3 regions of the Oceanobacillus sp. FSL W7-1309 genome follow, and region 1 is predicted to be linked to each of the others. Evidence: a T-box and tRNA genes for the amino acid it is inferred to sense, from the RefSeq annotation. Region 1 holds a T-box; the other regions hold tRNA genes.
The links. The T-box of region 1 lies ahead of thrS (threonine--tRNA ligase). A T-box ahead of a tRNA ligase gene usually reads a tRNA of that ligase, here a tRNA-Thr.

Region 2: it encodes a tRNA-Thr, which carries the amino acid that the T-box ahead of thrS (threonine--tRNA ligase) is inferred to sense. The anticodon was not compared.
Region 3: it encodes a tRNA-Thr, which carries the amino acid that the T-box ahead of thrS (threonine--tRNA ligase) is inferred to sense. The anticodon was not compared.

The regions. Positions count from the first base shown of each region.
Region 1 covers NZ_JBBOBX010000002.1:1,036,439-1,040,120, forward strand. Annotated here, with positions in the region: gene infC (translation initiation factor IF-3) at 1-205, opposite strand, end outside; ribosomal protein L20 leader region at 270-398, opposite strand; gene thrS (threonine--tRNA ligase) at 556-2,499, opposite strand; T-box leader at 2,656-2,885, opposite strand; gene ytxC (putative sporulation protein YtxC) at 2,950-3,682, opposite strand, start outside.
Region 2 covers NZ_JBBOBX010000001.1:1,837,410-1,841,091, forward strand. Annotated here, with positions in the region: tRNA gene NST46_RS08630 (tRNA-Asn) at 15-89, shown strand; tRNA gene NST46_RS08635 (tRNA-Glu) at 155-229, shown strand; tRNA gene NST46_RS08640 (tRNA-Val) at 234-309, shown strand; tRNA gene NST46_RS08645 (tRNA-Met) at 343-419, shown strand; tRNA gene NST46_RS08650 (tRNA-Asp) at 457-533, shown strand; tRNA gene NST46_RS08655 (tRNA-Ser) at 545-637, shown strand; tRNA gene NST46_RS08660 (tRNA-Phe) at 672-747, shown strand; tRNA gene NST46_RS08665 (tRNA-Thr) at 965-1,040, shown strand; tRNA gene NST46_RS08670 (tRNA-Lys) at 1,090-1,165, shown strand; tRNA gene NST46_RS08675 (tRNA-Leu) at 1,169-1,250, shown strand; tRNA gene NST46_RS08680 (tRNA-Leu) at 1,309-1,397, shown strand; tRNA gene NST46_RS08685 (tRNA-Arg) at 1,401-1,477, shown strand; tRNA gene NST46_RS08690 (tRNA-Pro) at 1,481-1,557, shown strand; tRNA gene NST46_RS08695 (tRNA-Ala) at 1,575-1,647, shown strand; tRNA gene NST46_RS08700 (tRNA-Gly) at 1,674-1,747, shown strand; tRNA gene NST46_RS08705 (tRNA-Ile) at 1,760-1,833, shown strand; rRNA gene NST46_RS08710 (16S ribosomal RNA) at 2,116-3,677, shown strand.
Region 3 covers NZ_JBBOBX010000001.1:416,165-419,846, forward strand. Annotated here, with positions in the region: gene NST46_RS01865 (PepSY domain-containing protein) at 98-400, shown strand; tRNA gene NST46_RS01870 (tRNA-Ser) at 610-700, opposite strand; tRNA gene NST46_RS01875 (tRNA-Asn) at 704-778, opposite strand; tRNA gene NST46_RS01880 (tRNA-Arg) at 789-862, opposite strand; tRNA gene NST46_RS01885 (tRNA-Ile) at 929-1,002, opposite strand; tRNA gene NST46_RS01890 (tRNA-Gly) at 1,017-1,090, opposite strand; tRNA gene NST46_RS01895 (tRNA-Tyr) at 1,107-1,192, opposite strand; tRNA gene NST46_RS01900 (tRNA-Phe) at 1,202-1,277, opposite strand; tRNA gene NST46_RS01905 (tRNA-Ser) at 1,303-1,395, opposite strand; tRNA gene NST46_RS01910 (tRNA-Ile) at 1,416-1,489, opposite strand; tRNA gene NST46_RS01915 (tRNA-His) at 1,512-1,587, opposite strand; tRNA gene NST46_RS01920 (tRNA-Met) at 1,613-1,689, opposite strand; tRNA gene NST46_RS01925 (tRNA-Ala) at 1,700-1,772, opposite strand; tRNA gene NST46_RS01930 (tRNA-Arg) at 1,863-1,936, opposite strand; tRNA gene NST46_RS01935 (tRNA-Leu) at 2,018-2,099, opposite strand; tRNA gene NST46_RS01940 (tRNA-Lys) at 2,108-2,180, opposite strand; tRNA gene NST46_RS01945 (tRNA-Thr) at 2,194-2,269, opposite strand; tRNA gene NST46_RS01950 (tRNA-Asp) at 2,273-2,349, opposite strand; tRNA gene NST46_RS01955 (tRNA-Met) at 2,440-2,516, opposite strand; tRNA gene NST46_RS01960 (tRNA-Val) at 2,545-2,620, opposite strand; tRNA gene NST46_RS01965 (tRNA-Glu) at 2,625-2,699, opposite strand; rRNA gene rrf (5S ribosomal RNA) at 2,829-2,944, opposite strand; rRNA gene NST46_RS01975 (23S ribosomal RNA) at 3,010-3,682, opposite strand, start outside.

The sequences.
Region 1 (3,682 bases):
CTTTCTTCTGTTGCTCAAATCGATATTTCCCGTAGTCCATGATACGACACACTGGTGGTTTTGCGTTTGGAGCAACAAGTACTAAGTCGAGATTGCGTGTTTGTGCAATTTCCAATGCTTCCTGACGTGTTTTAACTCCCAGCTGATCACCATTTGAATCGATAAGTCGTACTTCTCTCGCACGAATCTTCTCATTGACGTTCATATCCTTGCTAATAGCCAGCCACCTCCAAATATTTTTGTTACTGATCTATCTTGACAAGATTTTATGCATGAAAAAAGTGTGGGCACTTCATGCACCCACACGTCTCCAATAACTTTATAAAAAAGAGTTCGGAACCCGTCAACTACCATAACGGCGTCAATCAGGTGAGAAGCGGGTGCTTCTACTTGTCTTAAGATCATTCAATTTATCAACTTTGTTAGTGTATCATTATCTATCATTTATGTCAACTTTTTTTGAAGATACACATTTTCTATTAATTCTAGTATAGCATAGTGCAGGTACAATACAAAGAAATAGGTTTTCTACAGAACTTTTACGCTGAAAATACCTTACTTTCTTAATTTTTTCTCTGCAATCTCCTCTTTAATAAGTGCTTCAAAATCATCGTATGCAAGAGACTCTGTTTTTTGTTCTCCATAACGGCGATAGCTCACAGCATTTCCTTCAACTTCTTTATCGCCTAATACGAGGGCAAATGGAACTTTTTGTGTCTGTGCTTCGCGGATTTTATAGCCGATTTTCTCATCGCGTTCATCCAATTCGACCCGTACACCTTGTAATCTAAGTTTGTCTACAATATCTTTTGCGTAATCAAGATGTACTTGTGGAGAAACTGGGATAACCTTCACTTGAACAGGAGCAAGCCAAGTTGGGAATGCACCTTTATATTCCTCAATTAAGAATGCAACAAAACGTTCCATTGTAGAAACAACACCACGGTGGATAACGACTGGACGATGTTCTTTTCCATCTTCCCCAATATAAGTTAAATCAAAACGTTCTGGTAAGTGGAAGTCCAATTGAACCGTTGATAGTGTTTCATCTTTTCCAAGAGCAGTTTTTACCTGGATATCAAGCTTCGGACCATAGAACGCTGCTTCACCTTCTGCTTCCACATATTCAAGGTTCATATCATCCATTGTTTCTTTTAAAGTTGCTTGTGCTTTTTCCCACATTTCATCATTATCGATATATTTCTCTTTATCTTCCGGATCGCGATAAGAAAGTCGGAAATAGTAATTATCAATACCAAAGTCCTTGTATACTTTTTGAACTAATTCAACAACGCGGACAAATTCATCTTTCAACTGATCTGGACGGGCAAAAATATGCGCATCATTCAACGTCATTCCACGAACACGCTGAAGCCCTGCAAGTGCTCCACTCATTTCGTGACGATGCATTGTACCAAGCTCTGCAATACGAACAGGAAGTTGTCGGTAGCTCCATAAATTATTTTTAAATACCATCATATGATGCGGACAATTCATCGGACGAAGAATTAACGTTTCATTGTCCATCTCCATTGGCGGGAAAATATCATCCTGATAATGATCCCAGTGTCCACTTGTTTCATATAATGTTTTACTTCCCAGTACTGGAGTGTAGACATGATCATATCCTAAACGCTCCTCCAGATCAACAATATAACGCTCTATGTTGCGACGGATAGTTGCTCCTTTTGGTAACCATAATGGTAATCCTTGACCAACCTTTTGTGATACCGTAAATAAGTCGAGTTCTTTTCCTAATTTACGATGATCACGTTCTTTTCGCTCTTCTAAAATACGTAAGTGTTCTTCAAGCTCTTTTGGCTTTTCAAATGCAGTTCCATAGATACGTTGCAATTGTTTGTTGTTACTATCTCCACGCCAATAAGCTCCAGAGATGCTTAGTAATTTAAATGCCTTGATTTTACTCGTAGATGGGACATGAATTCCGCGACATAGGTCAAAAAATTCACCCTGCTCGTAAATGGTTACTTGCTCACCTTCAGGAATCGCATCAATTAATTCTAGCTTTAGGTCATCACCGATAGCTTGGAATCGAACTTGGGCTTCATTACGTGATACCTCTACGCGCTTAATTTCTAAATTTTCATCGATGATACGCTTCATTTCTTTTTCAATCTTCGGAAGATCTTCTGGAGTTAAGGTATGTTCCATATCAATATCATAGTAGAATCCTTCTTCGATGACAGGACCTACACCTAACTTCACATCTTTATAAAGTCGTTTCACAGCTTGTGCCAGCAAATGCGCAGCTGAATGACGCATCACTTCGATGCCTTCTTCATCTTTGTACGTAATGATTTCAAGCTTCCCGCCAGATTCTAGTCCACGGCGTAAGTCTACAAGCTCACCATCCAGTTTAATTGCTAATGCTTGTTTCTTTAACCCTGATGAAATGGATGCTGCGATTTTTTCCCCTGTTGTGCCTTGCGGAAAGCTCTTTTCAGCTCCATCGGGAAATGTAATGATAATTTCTGCCAATTGAAACACTCCTTTTCCTCGTTTAAACCTATAAATTTGAATGATACGAATAATTTAGCTGCCAAAACAGCCACGTCCACTCTAGCACCCAGCAACTAAAGGAACTTCCGCTTTTTGGATACAAATTAAAAAACACCCATCCCTCTGCACTTAATGCAAAGGGACGAGTGTTGGATACATCGTGGTTCCACCCTAATTCCCGTAATTTAATTACGGCTTCATTCATTCTTTAACGCAGAAGCTACGCTGTCAATTACTTTTAGGTTCACTGACAGAGTTCAAAGGTGGTAATTATTTGTTTGTATAGAGGAAGCTTCCAGCCTTTGACTTCCTTCTCTTCATAGCTATACGAATGCAAATAATCATGTCCTTCTCAATACTTTTCATTCATTCCAATTGTATAATGTGTATTATAGCTTTACATTCGAGGAAAATCAAGTACTAGATAAATCATTTATTCAAATAATAAGGAAAAGGAAAATTGCTAATTGGTTCGAAATCCACTTTTTCTTGGAAAACATTAATTACCGTTAATGTTTTCGGTTCTGCAGGATCATCGCCATAAATTTTTAGCTTTTCAGGTGCCATTGCAATTAGTGGCGCAAGATTAAATTCATTGTCATGCAAGCCAACAATATAGAGTGGCTCCTGTTTCATTAAAACCCGTAGCTCTATGTTTGTCATCTGCTTCCCATTTTGTTTAAAAAAGGCAAAGTCACTTCCTTGTAATATATGAATAACTGGTAAACCTGGTTCTTTCTTCTCCACATATGCCCGAAGCATGTCCACAAACGCTTGATGGTCTTCTTCTCGCCTGAATTCATCAATTGCTAAGCCAACAAAATAAATAAGTTTATCCTTAAATGGTTTCAAACGGAAATTCACGATGGAATCAAAGTGAATAACAAAACTCTCTTTTAAACTTTCAGTAAATAAAGACTTTAAAAATGCATGATGATTTTTGTTCTCTCGAAGCCGCTTACTTTCTTCATCCTCACCAGTTATAATCCAATAGGTCAGATCATGAATTCGCTCAATCTCTTCATTGTTCGTATAATAGTAGTGCTCCTGAATAATTCGATTTACCATTGTACGTAACCGGTGAGTCATAAACACATTTGCCATTGTATCTGTAATGGCATCCATCAATTCCTTTGTAGCTACATGCTCCTTAAACTGCAGA
Region 2 (3,682 bases), on a different contig from region 1:
CGCTGTTATATTATTCCACAGTAGCTCAGTGGTAGAGCAATCGGCTGTTAACCGATCGGTCGTAGGTTCGAATCCTACCTGTGGAGCCATTTAATTTTTATGAAGTAAATGTCGATTAATACATTTGTTGTCGAATTTGTTCATAAATAATATTGGCCCGTTGGTCAAGCGGTTAAGACACCGCCCTTTCACGGCGGTAACACGGGTTCGAATCCCGTACGGGTCACCAATACGGAGGATTAGCTCAGCTGGGAGAGCACCTGCCTTACAAGCAGGGGGTCGCAGGTTCGAGCCCTGCATCCTCCACCATCTTTTCTTTTAGATGAAATATATTTGTTATATCGCGGGGTGGAGCAGTCCGGTAGCTCGTTGGGCTCATAACCCAAAGGTCGTAGGTTCAAATCCTGCCCCCGCAACCAAATCTTTTGGTTTAATTAGATATGTTATTTGCAATATGGTCCGGTAGTTCAGTTGGTTAGAATGCCTGCCTGTCACGCAGGAGGTCGCGGGTTCGAGTCCCGTCCGGACCGCCATTTAAATATTCGGAGGTATACCCAAGTCTGGCTGAAGGGATCGGTCTTGAAAACCGACAGGCGGGTCAAACCGCGCGGGGGTTCGAATCCCTCTACCTCCTCCATTTATAATTTGAGTTTTGTAGTTAAATAACACTTGGCTCGGTAGCTCAGTCGGTAGAGCAACGGACTGAAAATCCGTGTGTCGGCGGTTCGATTCCGTCCCGAGCCACCATTTATCTTTCGGAAGTTGATTCTTTCTATATAAATCTAATAGTTTACAGGAAGCCAACAAGCCGGCCTAGCTCAACTGCTAGAGCAAGCCGTTTACTTCATCGAGTAACTACCATGTGCAGGCTTGCGAGGAGTGGAACTTCTCCGAGTGTTCTTGCAACACGACGAGCCTACTTGATGGACTTGCTGTTAATCATTTGGTAACTAGATAATCATTTGCCGGCCTAGCTCAACTGGTAGAGCAACTGACTTGTAATCAGTAGGTTGGGGGTTCAAGTCCTCTGGCCGGCACCACTTTTTACAAGTAAATAATAATTATCATTAATACCTAATATATATTTTTGAGCCATTAGCTCAGTCGGTAGAGCATTTGACTTTTAATCAAAGGGTCGAAGGTTCGAATCCTTCATGGCTCACCATTCGCGGGTGTGGCGGAATTGGCAGACGCGCTAGACTTAGGATCTAGTGTCTTCGGACGTGGGGGTTCAAGTCCCTTCACCCGCATTACTTTTTACTTAAGAGGAATTTTTGTTGCAAATTCAGTATCCTTTTCTTTGCCCTTGCCGGGGTGGCGGAACTGGCAGACGCACAGGACTTAAAATCCTGCGGTAGGTGACTACCGTACCGGTTCGATTCCGGTCCTCGGCACCATATGCGCCCGTAGCTCAATTGGATAGAGCGTTTGACTACGGATCAAGAGGTTAGGGGTTCGACTCCTCTCGGGCGCGCCATAACGGGAAGTAGCTCAGCTTGGTAGAGCACTTGGTTTGGGACCAAGGGGTCGCAGGTTCGAATCCTGTCTTCCCGACCATTTTATTTATATCATACGGGGCCTTAGCTCAGCTGGGAGAGCGCCTGCCTTGCACGCAGGAGGTCAGCGGTTCGATCCCGCTAGGCTCCACTTCTTAAAAAAACGATATAATTTATGCGGGTGTAGTTTAGTGGTAAAACCTCAGCCTTCCAAGCTGATGATGAGGGTTCGATTCCCTTCACCCGCTCCAACTTACCAATATGGGCCTGTAGCTCAGCTGGTTAGAGCGCACGCCTGATAAGCGTGAGGTCGGTGGTTCGAGTCCACTCAGGCCCATTCATCTTTTTTGAAAAAAGATGTTGACATCTTTTTGCGAAGATGATATGATATAAAAGTTGTCGAAAGCGAAGAAATATTTCGAAAGTAAAATATTTTAAAAAGTTATTGACAACAAATTGGAAGACATGATATATTAATAAAGTCGCTTCAAAAGAACGACAAACAAATTTGCTCTTTGAAAACTGAACAAAACAACCAGTATGTCAAGAAAAAGGAAACTCGTTTTTCTTTTTAAAACAAGTAGAAGTCAGCTTCTACAAAAGCTAAGTATTACAAACTTTTATGGAGAGTTTGATCTTGGCTCAGGACGAACGCTGGCGGCGTGCCTAATACATGCAAGTCGAGCGCAGGAAATAAACAGAACCCTTCGGGGTGATGTTTATGGAATGAGCGGCGGACGGGTGAGTAACACGTGGGCAACCTGCCTGTAAGATCGGGATAACTCGCGGAAACGTGAGCTAATACCGGATAACACTTTTCATCTCATGGTGAGAAGATAAAAGACGGTTTCGGCTGTCACTTACAGATGGGCCCGCGGCGCATTAGCTAGTTGGTGAGGTAACGGCTCACCAAGGCGACGATGCGTAGCCGACCTGAGAGGGTGATCGGCCACACTGGGACTGAGACACGGCCCAGACTCCTACGGGAGGCAGCAGTAGGGAATCTTCCGCAATGGACGAAAGTCTGACGGAGCAACGCCGCGTGAGTGATGAAGGTTTTCGGATCGTAAAACTCTGTTGTTAGGGAAGAACAAGTTGGGTAGTAACTGACCCAACCTTGACGGTACCTAACCAGAAAGCCACGGCTAACTACGTGCCAGCAGCCGCGGTAATACGTAGGTGGCAAGCGTTGTCCGGAATTATTGGGCGTAAAGCGCTCGCAGGCGGTCTTTTAAGTCTGATGTGAAAGCCCACGGCTTAACCGTGGAGGGTCATTGGAAACTGGAGGACTTGAGTACAGAAGAGGAGAGTGGAATTCCACGTGTAGCGGTGAAATGCGTAGAGATGTGGAGGAACACCAGTGGCGAAGGCGACTCTCTGGTCTGTAACTGACGCTGAGGAGCGAAAGCGTGGGTAGCGAACAGGATTAGATACCCTGGTAGTCCACGCCGTAAACGATGAGTGCTAGGTGTTAGGGGGTTTCCGCCCCTTAGTGCTGAAGTTAACGCATTAAGCACTCCGCCTGGGGAGTACGGCCGCAAGGCTGAAACTCAAAAGAATTGACGGGGGCCCGCACAAGCGGTGGAGCATGTGGTTTAATTCGAAGCAACGCGAAGAACCTTACCAGGTCTTGACATCCTCTGATACCTCTAGAGATAGAGTTTTCCCTTCGGGGACAGAGTGACAGGTGGTGCATGGTTGTCGTCAGCTCGTGTCGTGAGATGTTGGGTTAAGTCCCGCAACGAGCGCAACCCTTGATCTTAGTTGCCAGCATTCAGTTGGGCACTCTAAGGTGACTGCCGGTGACAAACCGGAGGAAGGTGGGGATGACGTCAAATCATCATGCCCCTTATGACCTGGGCTACACACGTGCTACAATGGATGGAACAAAGGGAAGCGAACCCGTGAGGTCAAGCCAATCCCATAAAACCATTCTCAGTTCGGATTGTAGGCTGCAACTCGCCTACATGAAGCCGGAATCGCTAGTAATCGCGGATCAGCATGCCGCGGTGAATACGTTCCCGGGCCTTGTACACACCGCCCGTCACACCACGAGAGTTGGTAACACCCGAAGTCGGTGAGGTAACCTTTTGGAGCCAGCCGCCGAAGGTGGGACTAATGATTGGGGTGAAGTCGTAACAAGGTAGCCGTATCGGAAGGTGCGGCTGGATCACCTCCTTTCTAAG
Region 3 (3,682 bases), on a different contig from region 1:
AAAATAGGCTTCTTCACTATTTTATTCGGGCATCAACACAGACTCGGGACATATGCATAAAATGTGACTGAATGAATTCAAAGAAGGAGCATGATACATGATGCATCGAAATTGGAATTACCAAAATCTATATAACCAGCCTCAACACCACTGGCAAAATCAAGGATGGAATGACCAAATAAATTACAACCAATCCCCACAGTTTCAACGTCAAATCACTATTCAAGAAGCAATAGATATTGCACTTGCACAAGTACCTGGTCAAGCTGTTAAGGCAGAATTAGACACAAAACAAGGTGTAAGGGTTTATGAGGTGGATGTTATAACTGCCCAAGGAGTAAAATATGAAATAGCAATAAATATGAATACTGGAGAAATAGTTGAAATAGAGTTAGATTAATCGGTGGGATGAGGAATGGAGTTATGCTCTTTTCCTCATTTTATATGTAATTGTGTATGAATTACTTCAATCAGTTTGGAAAAGATTTAAAAGTAGTGGACCTACATAATTGTGGAGTGATATTTCATTATATAGTTAAGGGGATAACAGAATTTAAACCTATGATAAAAAAACAAACCAAAATCCTTATCACTTGGTGAACCAAATACTGGCGGAGAAGGAGGGATTTGAACCCTCGCGTCGCTTACACGACCTACACCCTTAGCAGGGGCGCCTCTTCAGCCTCTTGAGTACTTCCCCAAATGGCTCCACAGGTAGGATTCGAACCTACGACCGATCGGTTAACAGCCGATTGCTCTACCACTGAGCTACTGTGGAATAGTTTATACGCGCCCTAGAGGATTCGAACCTCTGACCCACAGCTTAGAAGGCTGTTGCTCTATCCTACTGAGCTAAGGGCGCAAATGTAAAAGTATATAATAACATACAATTGTATGGAATTTAATCCAATGTAAGAATATATAGGAATGGGCCTGAGTGGACTCGAACCACCGACCTCACGCTTATCAGGCGTGCGCTCTAACCAGCTGAGCTACAGGCCCAAAGAAAAGGTAATTGGAGCGGGTGAAGGGAATCGAACCCTCATCATCAGCTTGGAAGGCTGAGGTTTTACCACTAAACTACACCCGCATTGTAATATATAATATGGTGGAGGGAGTAGGACTCGAACCTACGAACCCGATGGGAGCGGATTTACAGTCCGCCGCGTTTGGCCAACTTCGCTATCCCTCCACATTATAATGGTGGCTCGGGACGGAATCGAACCGCCGACACACGGATTTTCAGTCCGTTGCTCTACCGACTGAGCTACCGAGCCAATTATTTAATTAACTATTTATGTATGGAGGAGGTAGAGGGATTCGAACCCCCGCGCGGTTTGACCCGCCTGTCGGTTTTCAAGACCGATCCCTTCAGCCAGACTTGGGTATACCTCCACATTACGGTGAACTTATAATGGACCCTGCAGGATTCGAACCTGCGACCGATCGGTTATGAGCCGATAGCTCTAACCAACTGAGCTAAGGGTCCTAATATTTTCTTCATAATATAATGGGGCGACCGGTGGGGATTGAACCCACGTATGCCGGAGCCACAATCCGGTGCGTTAACCACTTCGCCACGACCGCCATTATACAATTATTTAATTTTGAATGGTAGCGGCGGAGGGGATCGAACCCACGACCTCACGGGTATGAACCGTACGCTCTCGCCAGCTGAGCTACGCCGCCAATATTCAAATGGAGCCTAGCGGGATCGAACCGCTGACCTCCTGCGTGCAAGGCAGGCGCTCTCCCAGCTGAGCTAAGGCCCCATGTAGAAAGATAATCGGGAAAACAAGGTTCAAACTGCAATACCTTGGTCCTGAACCAAGGGCTCTACCAAGCTAAAGTTCCCGGAATAACGCGCCCGAGAGGAGTCGAACCCCTAACCTCTTGATCCGTAGTCAAACGCTCTATCCAATTGAGCTACGGGCGCCTATAGTGCTGAGTAAGAAAATTGAAACGGCAAGATAATGCTCTACCGCTGAATTACTTATACGCTTGACAAGTAATAAAATGCGGGTGAAGGGACTTGAACCCCCACGTCCGAAGACACTAGATCCTAAGTCTAGCGCGTCTGCCAATTCCGCCACACCCGCATATGAGATGAGCCATGAAGGATTCGAACCTTCGACCCTTTGATTAAAAGTCAAATGCTCTACCAACTGAGCTAATGGCTCCTACTGTAATAAATGGTGCCGGCCAGAGGACTTGAACCCCCAACCTACTGATTACAAGTCAGTTGCTCTACCAATTGAGCTAGGCCGGCATCTGGCGGTCCGGACGGGACTCGAACCCGCGACCTCCTGCGTGACAGGCAGGCATTCTAACCAACTGAACTACCGGACCAATAATAATAATATATGTTAAAACTAGCGGATACATTTATCCAGTATTTCTAGCTTTAGCTTATTTCAAGTTAATTTAATTTTATATTTTTGGTTGCGGGGGCAGGATTTGAACCTACGACCTTTGGGTTATGAGCCCAACGAGCTACCAGACTGCTCCACCCCGCGGTATGAAATAAAGTATTAAGATGAAATATGGTGGAGGATGCAGGGCTCGAACCTGCGACCCCCTGCTTGTAAGGCAGGTGCTCTCCCAGCTGAGCTAATCCTCCATATTGGTGACCCGTACGGGATTCGAACCCGTGTTACCGCCGTGAAAGGGCGGTGTCTTAACCGCTTGACCAACGGGCCAGGTAAATTTTCCCAAGTATAAACAAAGAAATAATTTCACAGGTAGATTTCAAAAGTTAAACTTCGAATCCACGATCAATCGACAAATAGTCGTTGTGCTACCATTTAGGTACTGTGAAATAATCTTTTGCCTGGCGGCGTCCTACTCTTGCAGGGGCAAAGCCCCAACTACCATCGGCGCTGAAGAACTTAACTTCTGTGTTCGGCAAGGGAACAGGTGTGACCTCTTCGCTATTGCTACCAGACCTATTTTTTTTAGGTTTATACCTTAAAAACTAAATAAGAGTAAACAAGACATCAAATAAAGAATTTAGTTAAGTCCTCGATCGATTAGTATCCGTAAGCTCCACGTGTCACCACGCTTCCACACCGAACCTATCAACCTCATCGTCTCTGAGGGATCTTACTCACTCGAAGTGATGGGAAGTCTCATCTTGAGGGGGGCTTCATGCTTAGATGCTTTCAGCACTTATCCTTTCCACACGTAGCTACCCAGCGATGCTCCTGGCGGAACAACTGGTACACCAGCGGTGTGTCCATCCCGGTCCTCTCGTACTAAGGACAGCTCCTCTCAAACTTCCAACGCCCACGACGGATAGGGACCGAACTGTCTCACGACGTTCTGAACCCAGCTCGCGTACCGCTTTAATGGGCGAACAGCCCAACCCTTGGGACCGACTACAGCCCCAGGATGCGATGAGCCGACATCGAGGTGCCAAACCTCCCCGTCGATGTGAACTCTTGGGGGAGATAAGCCTGTTATCCCCGGGGTAGCTTTTATCCGTTGAGCGATGGCCCTTCCATGCGGAACCACCGGATCACTAAGCCCGACTTTCGTCCCTGCTCGACTTGTAGGTCTCGCAGTCAAGCTCCCTTGTGCCTTTACACTCTACGAATGATTTCCAACCATTCTGAGGGAACCTTTGGGCGCCTCCGTTACCTTTTGGGAGGCGACCGCCCCAGTCAAACTGCCCGCCTGACAC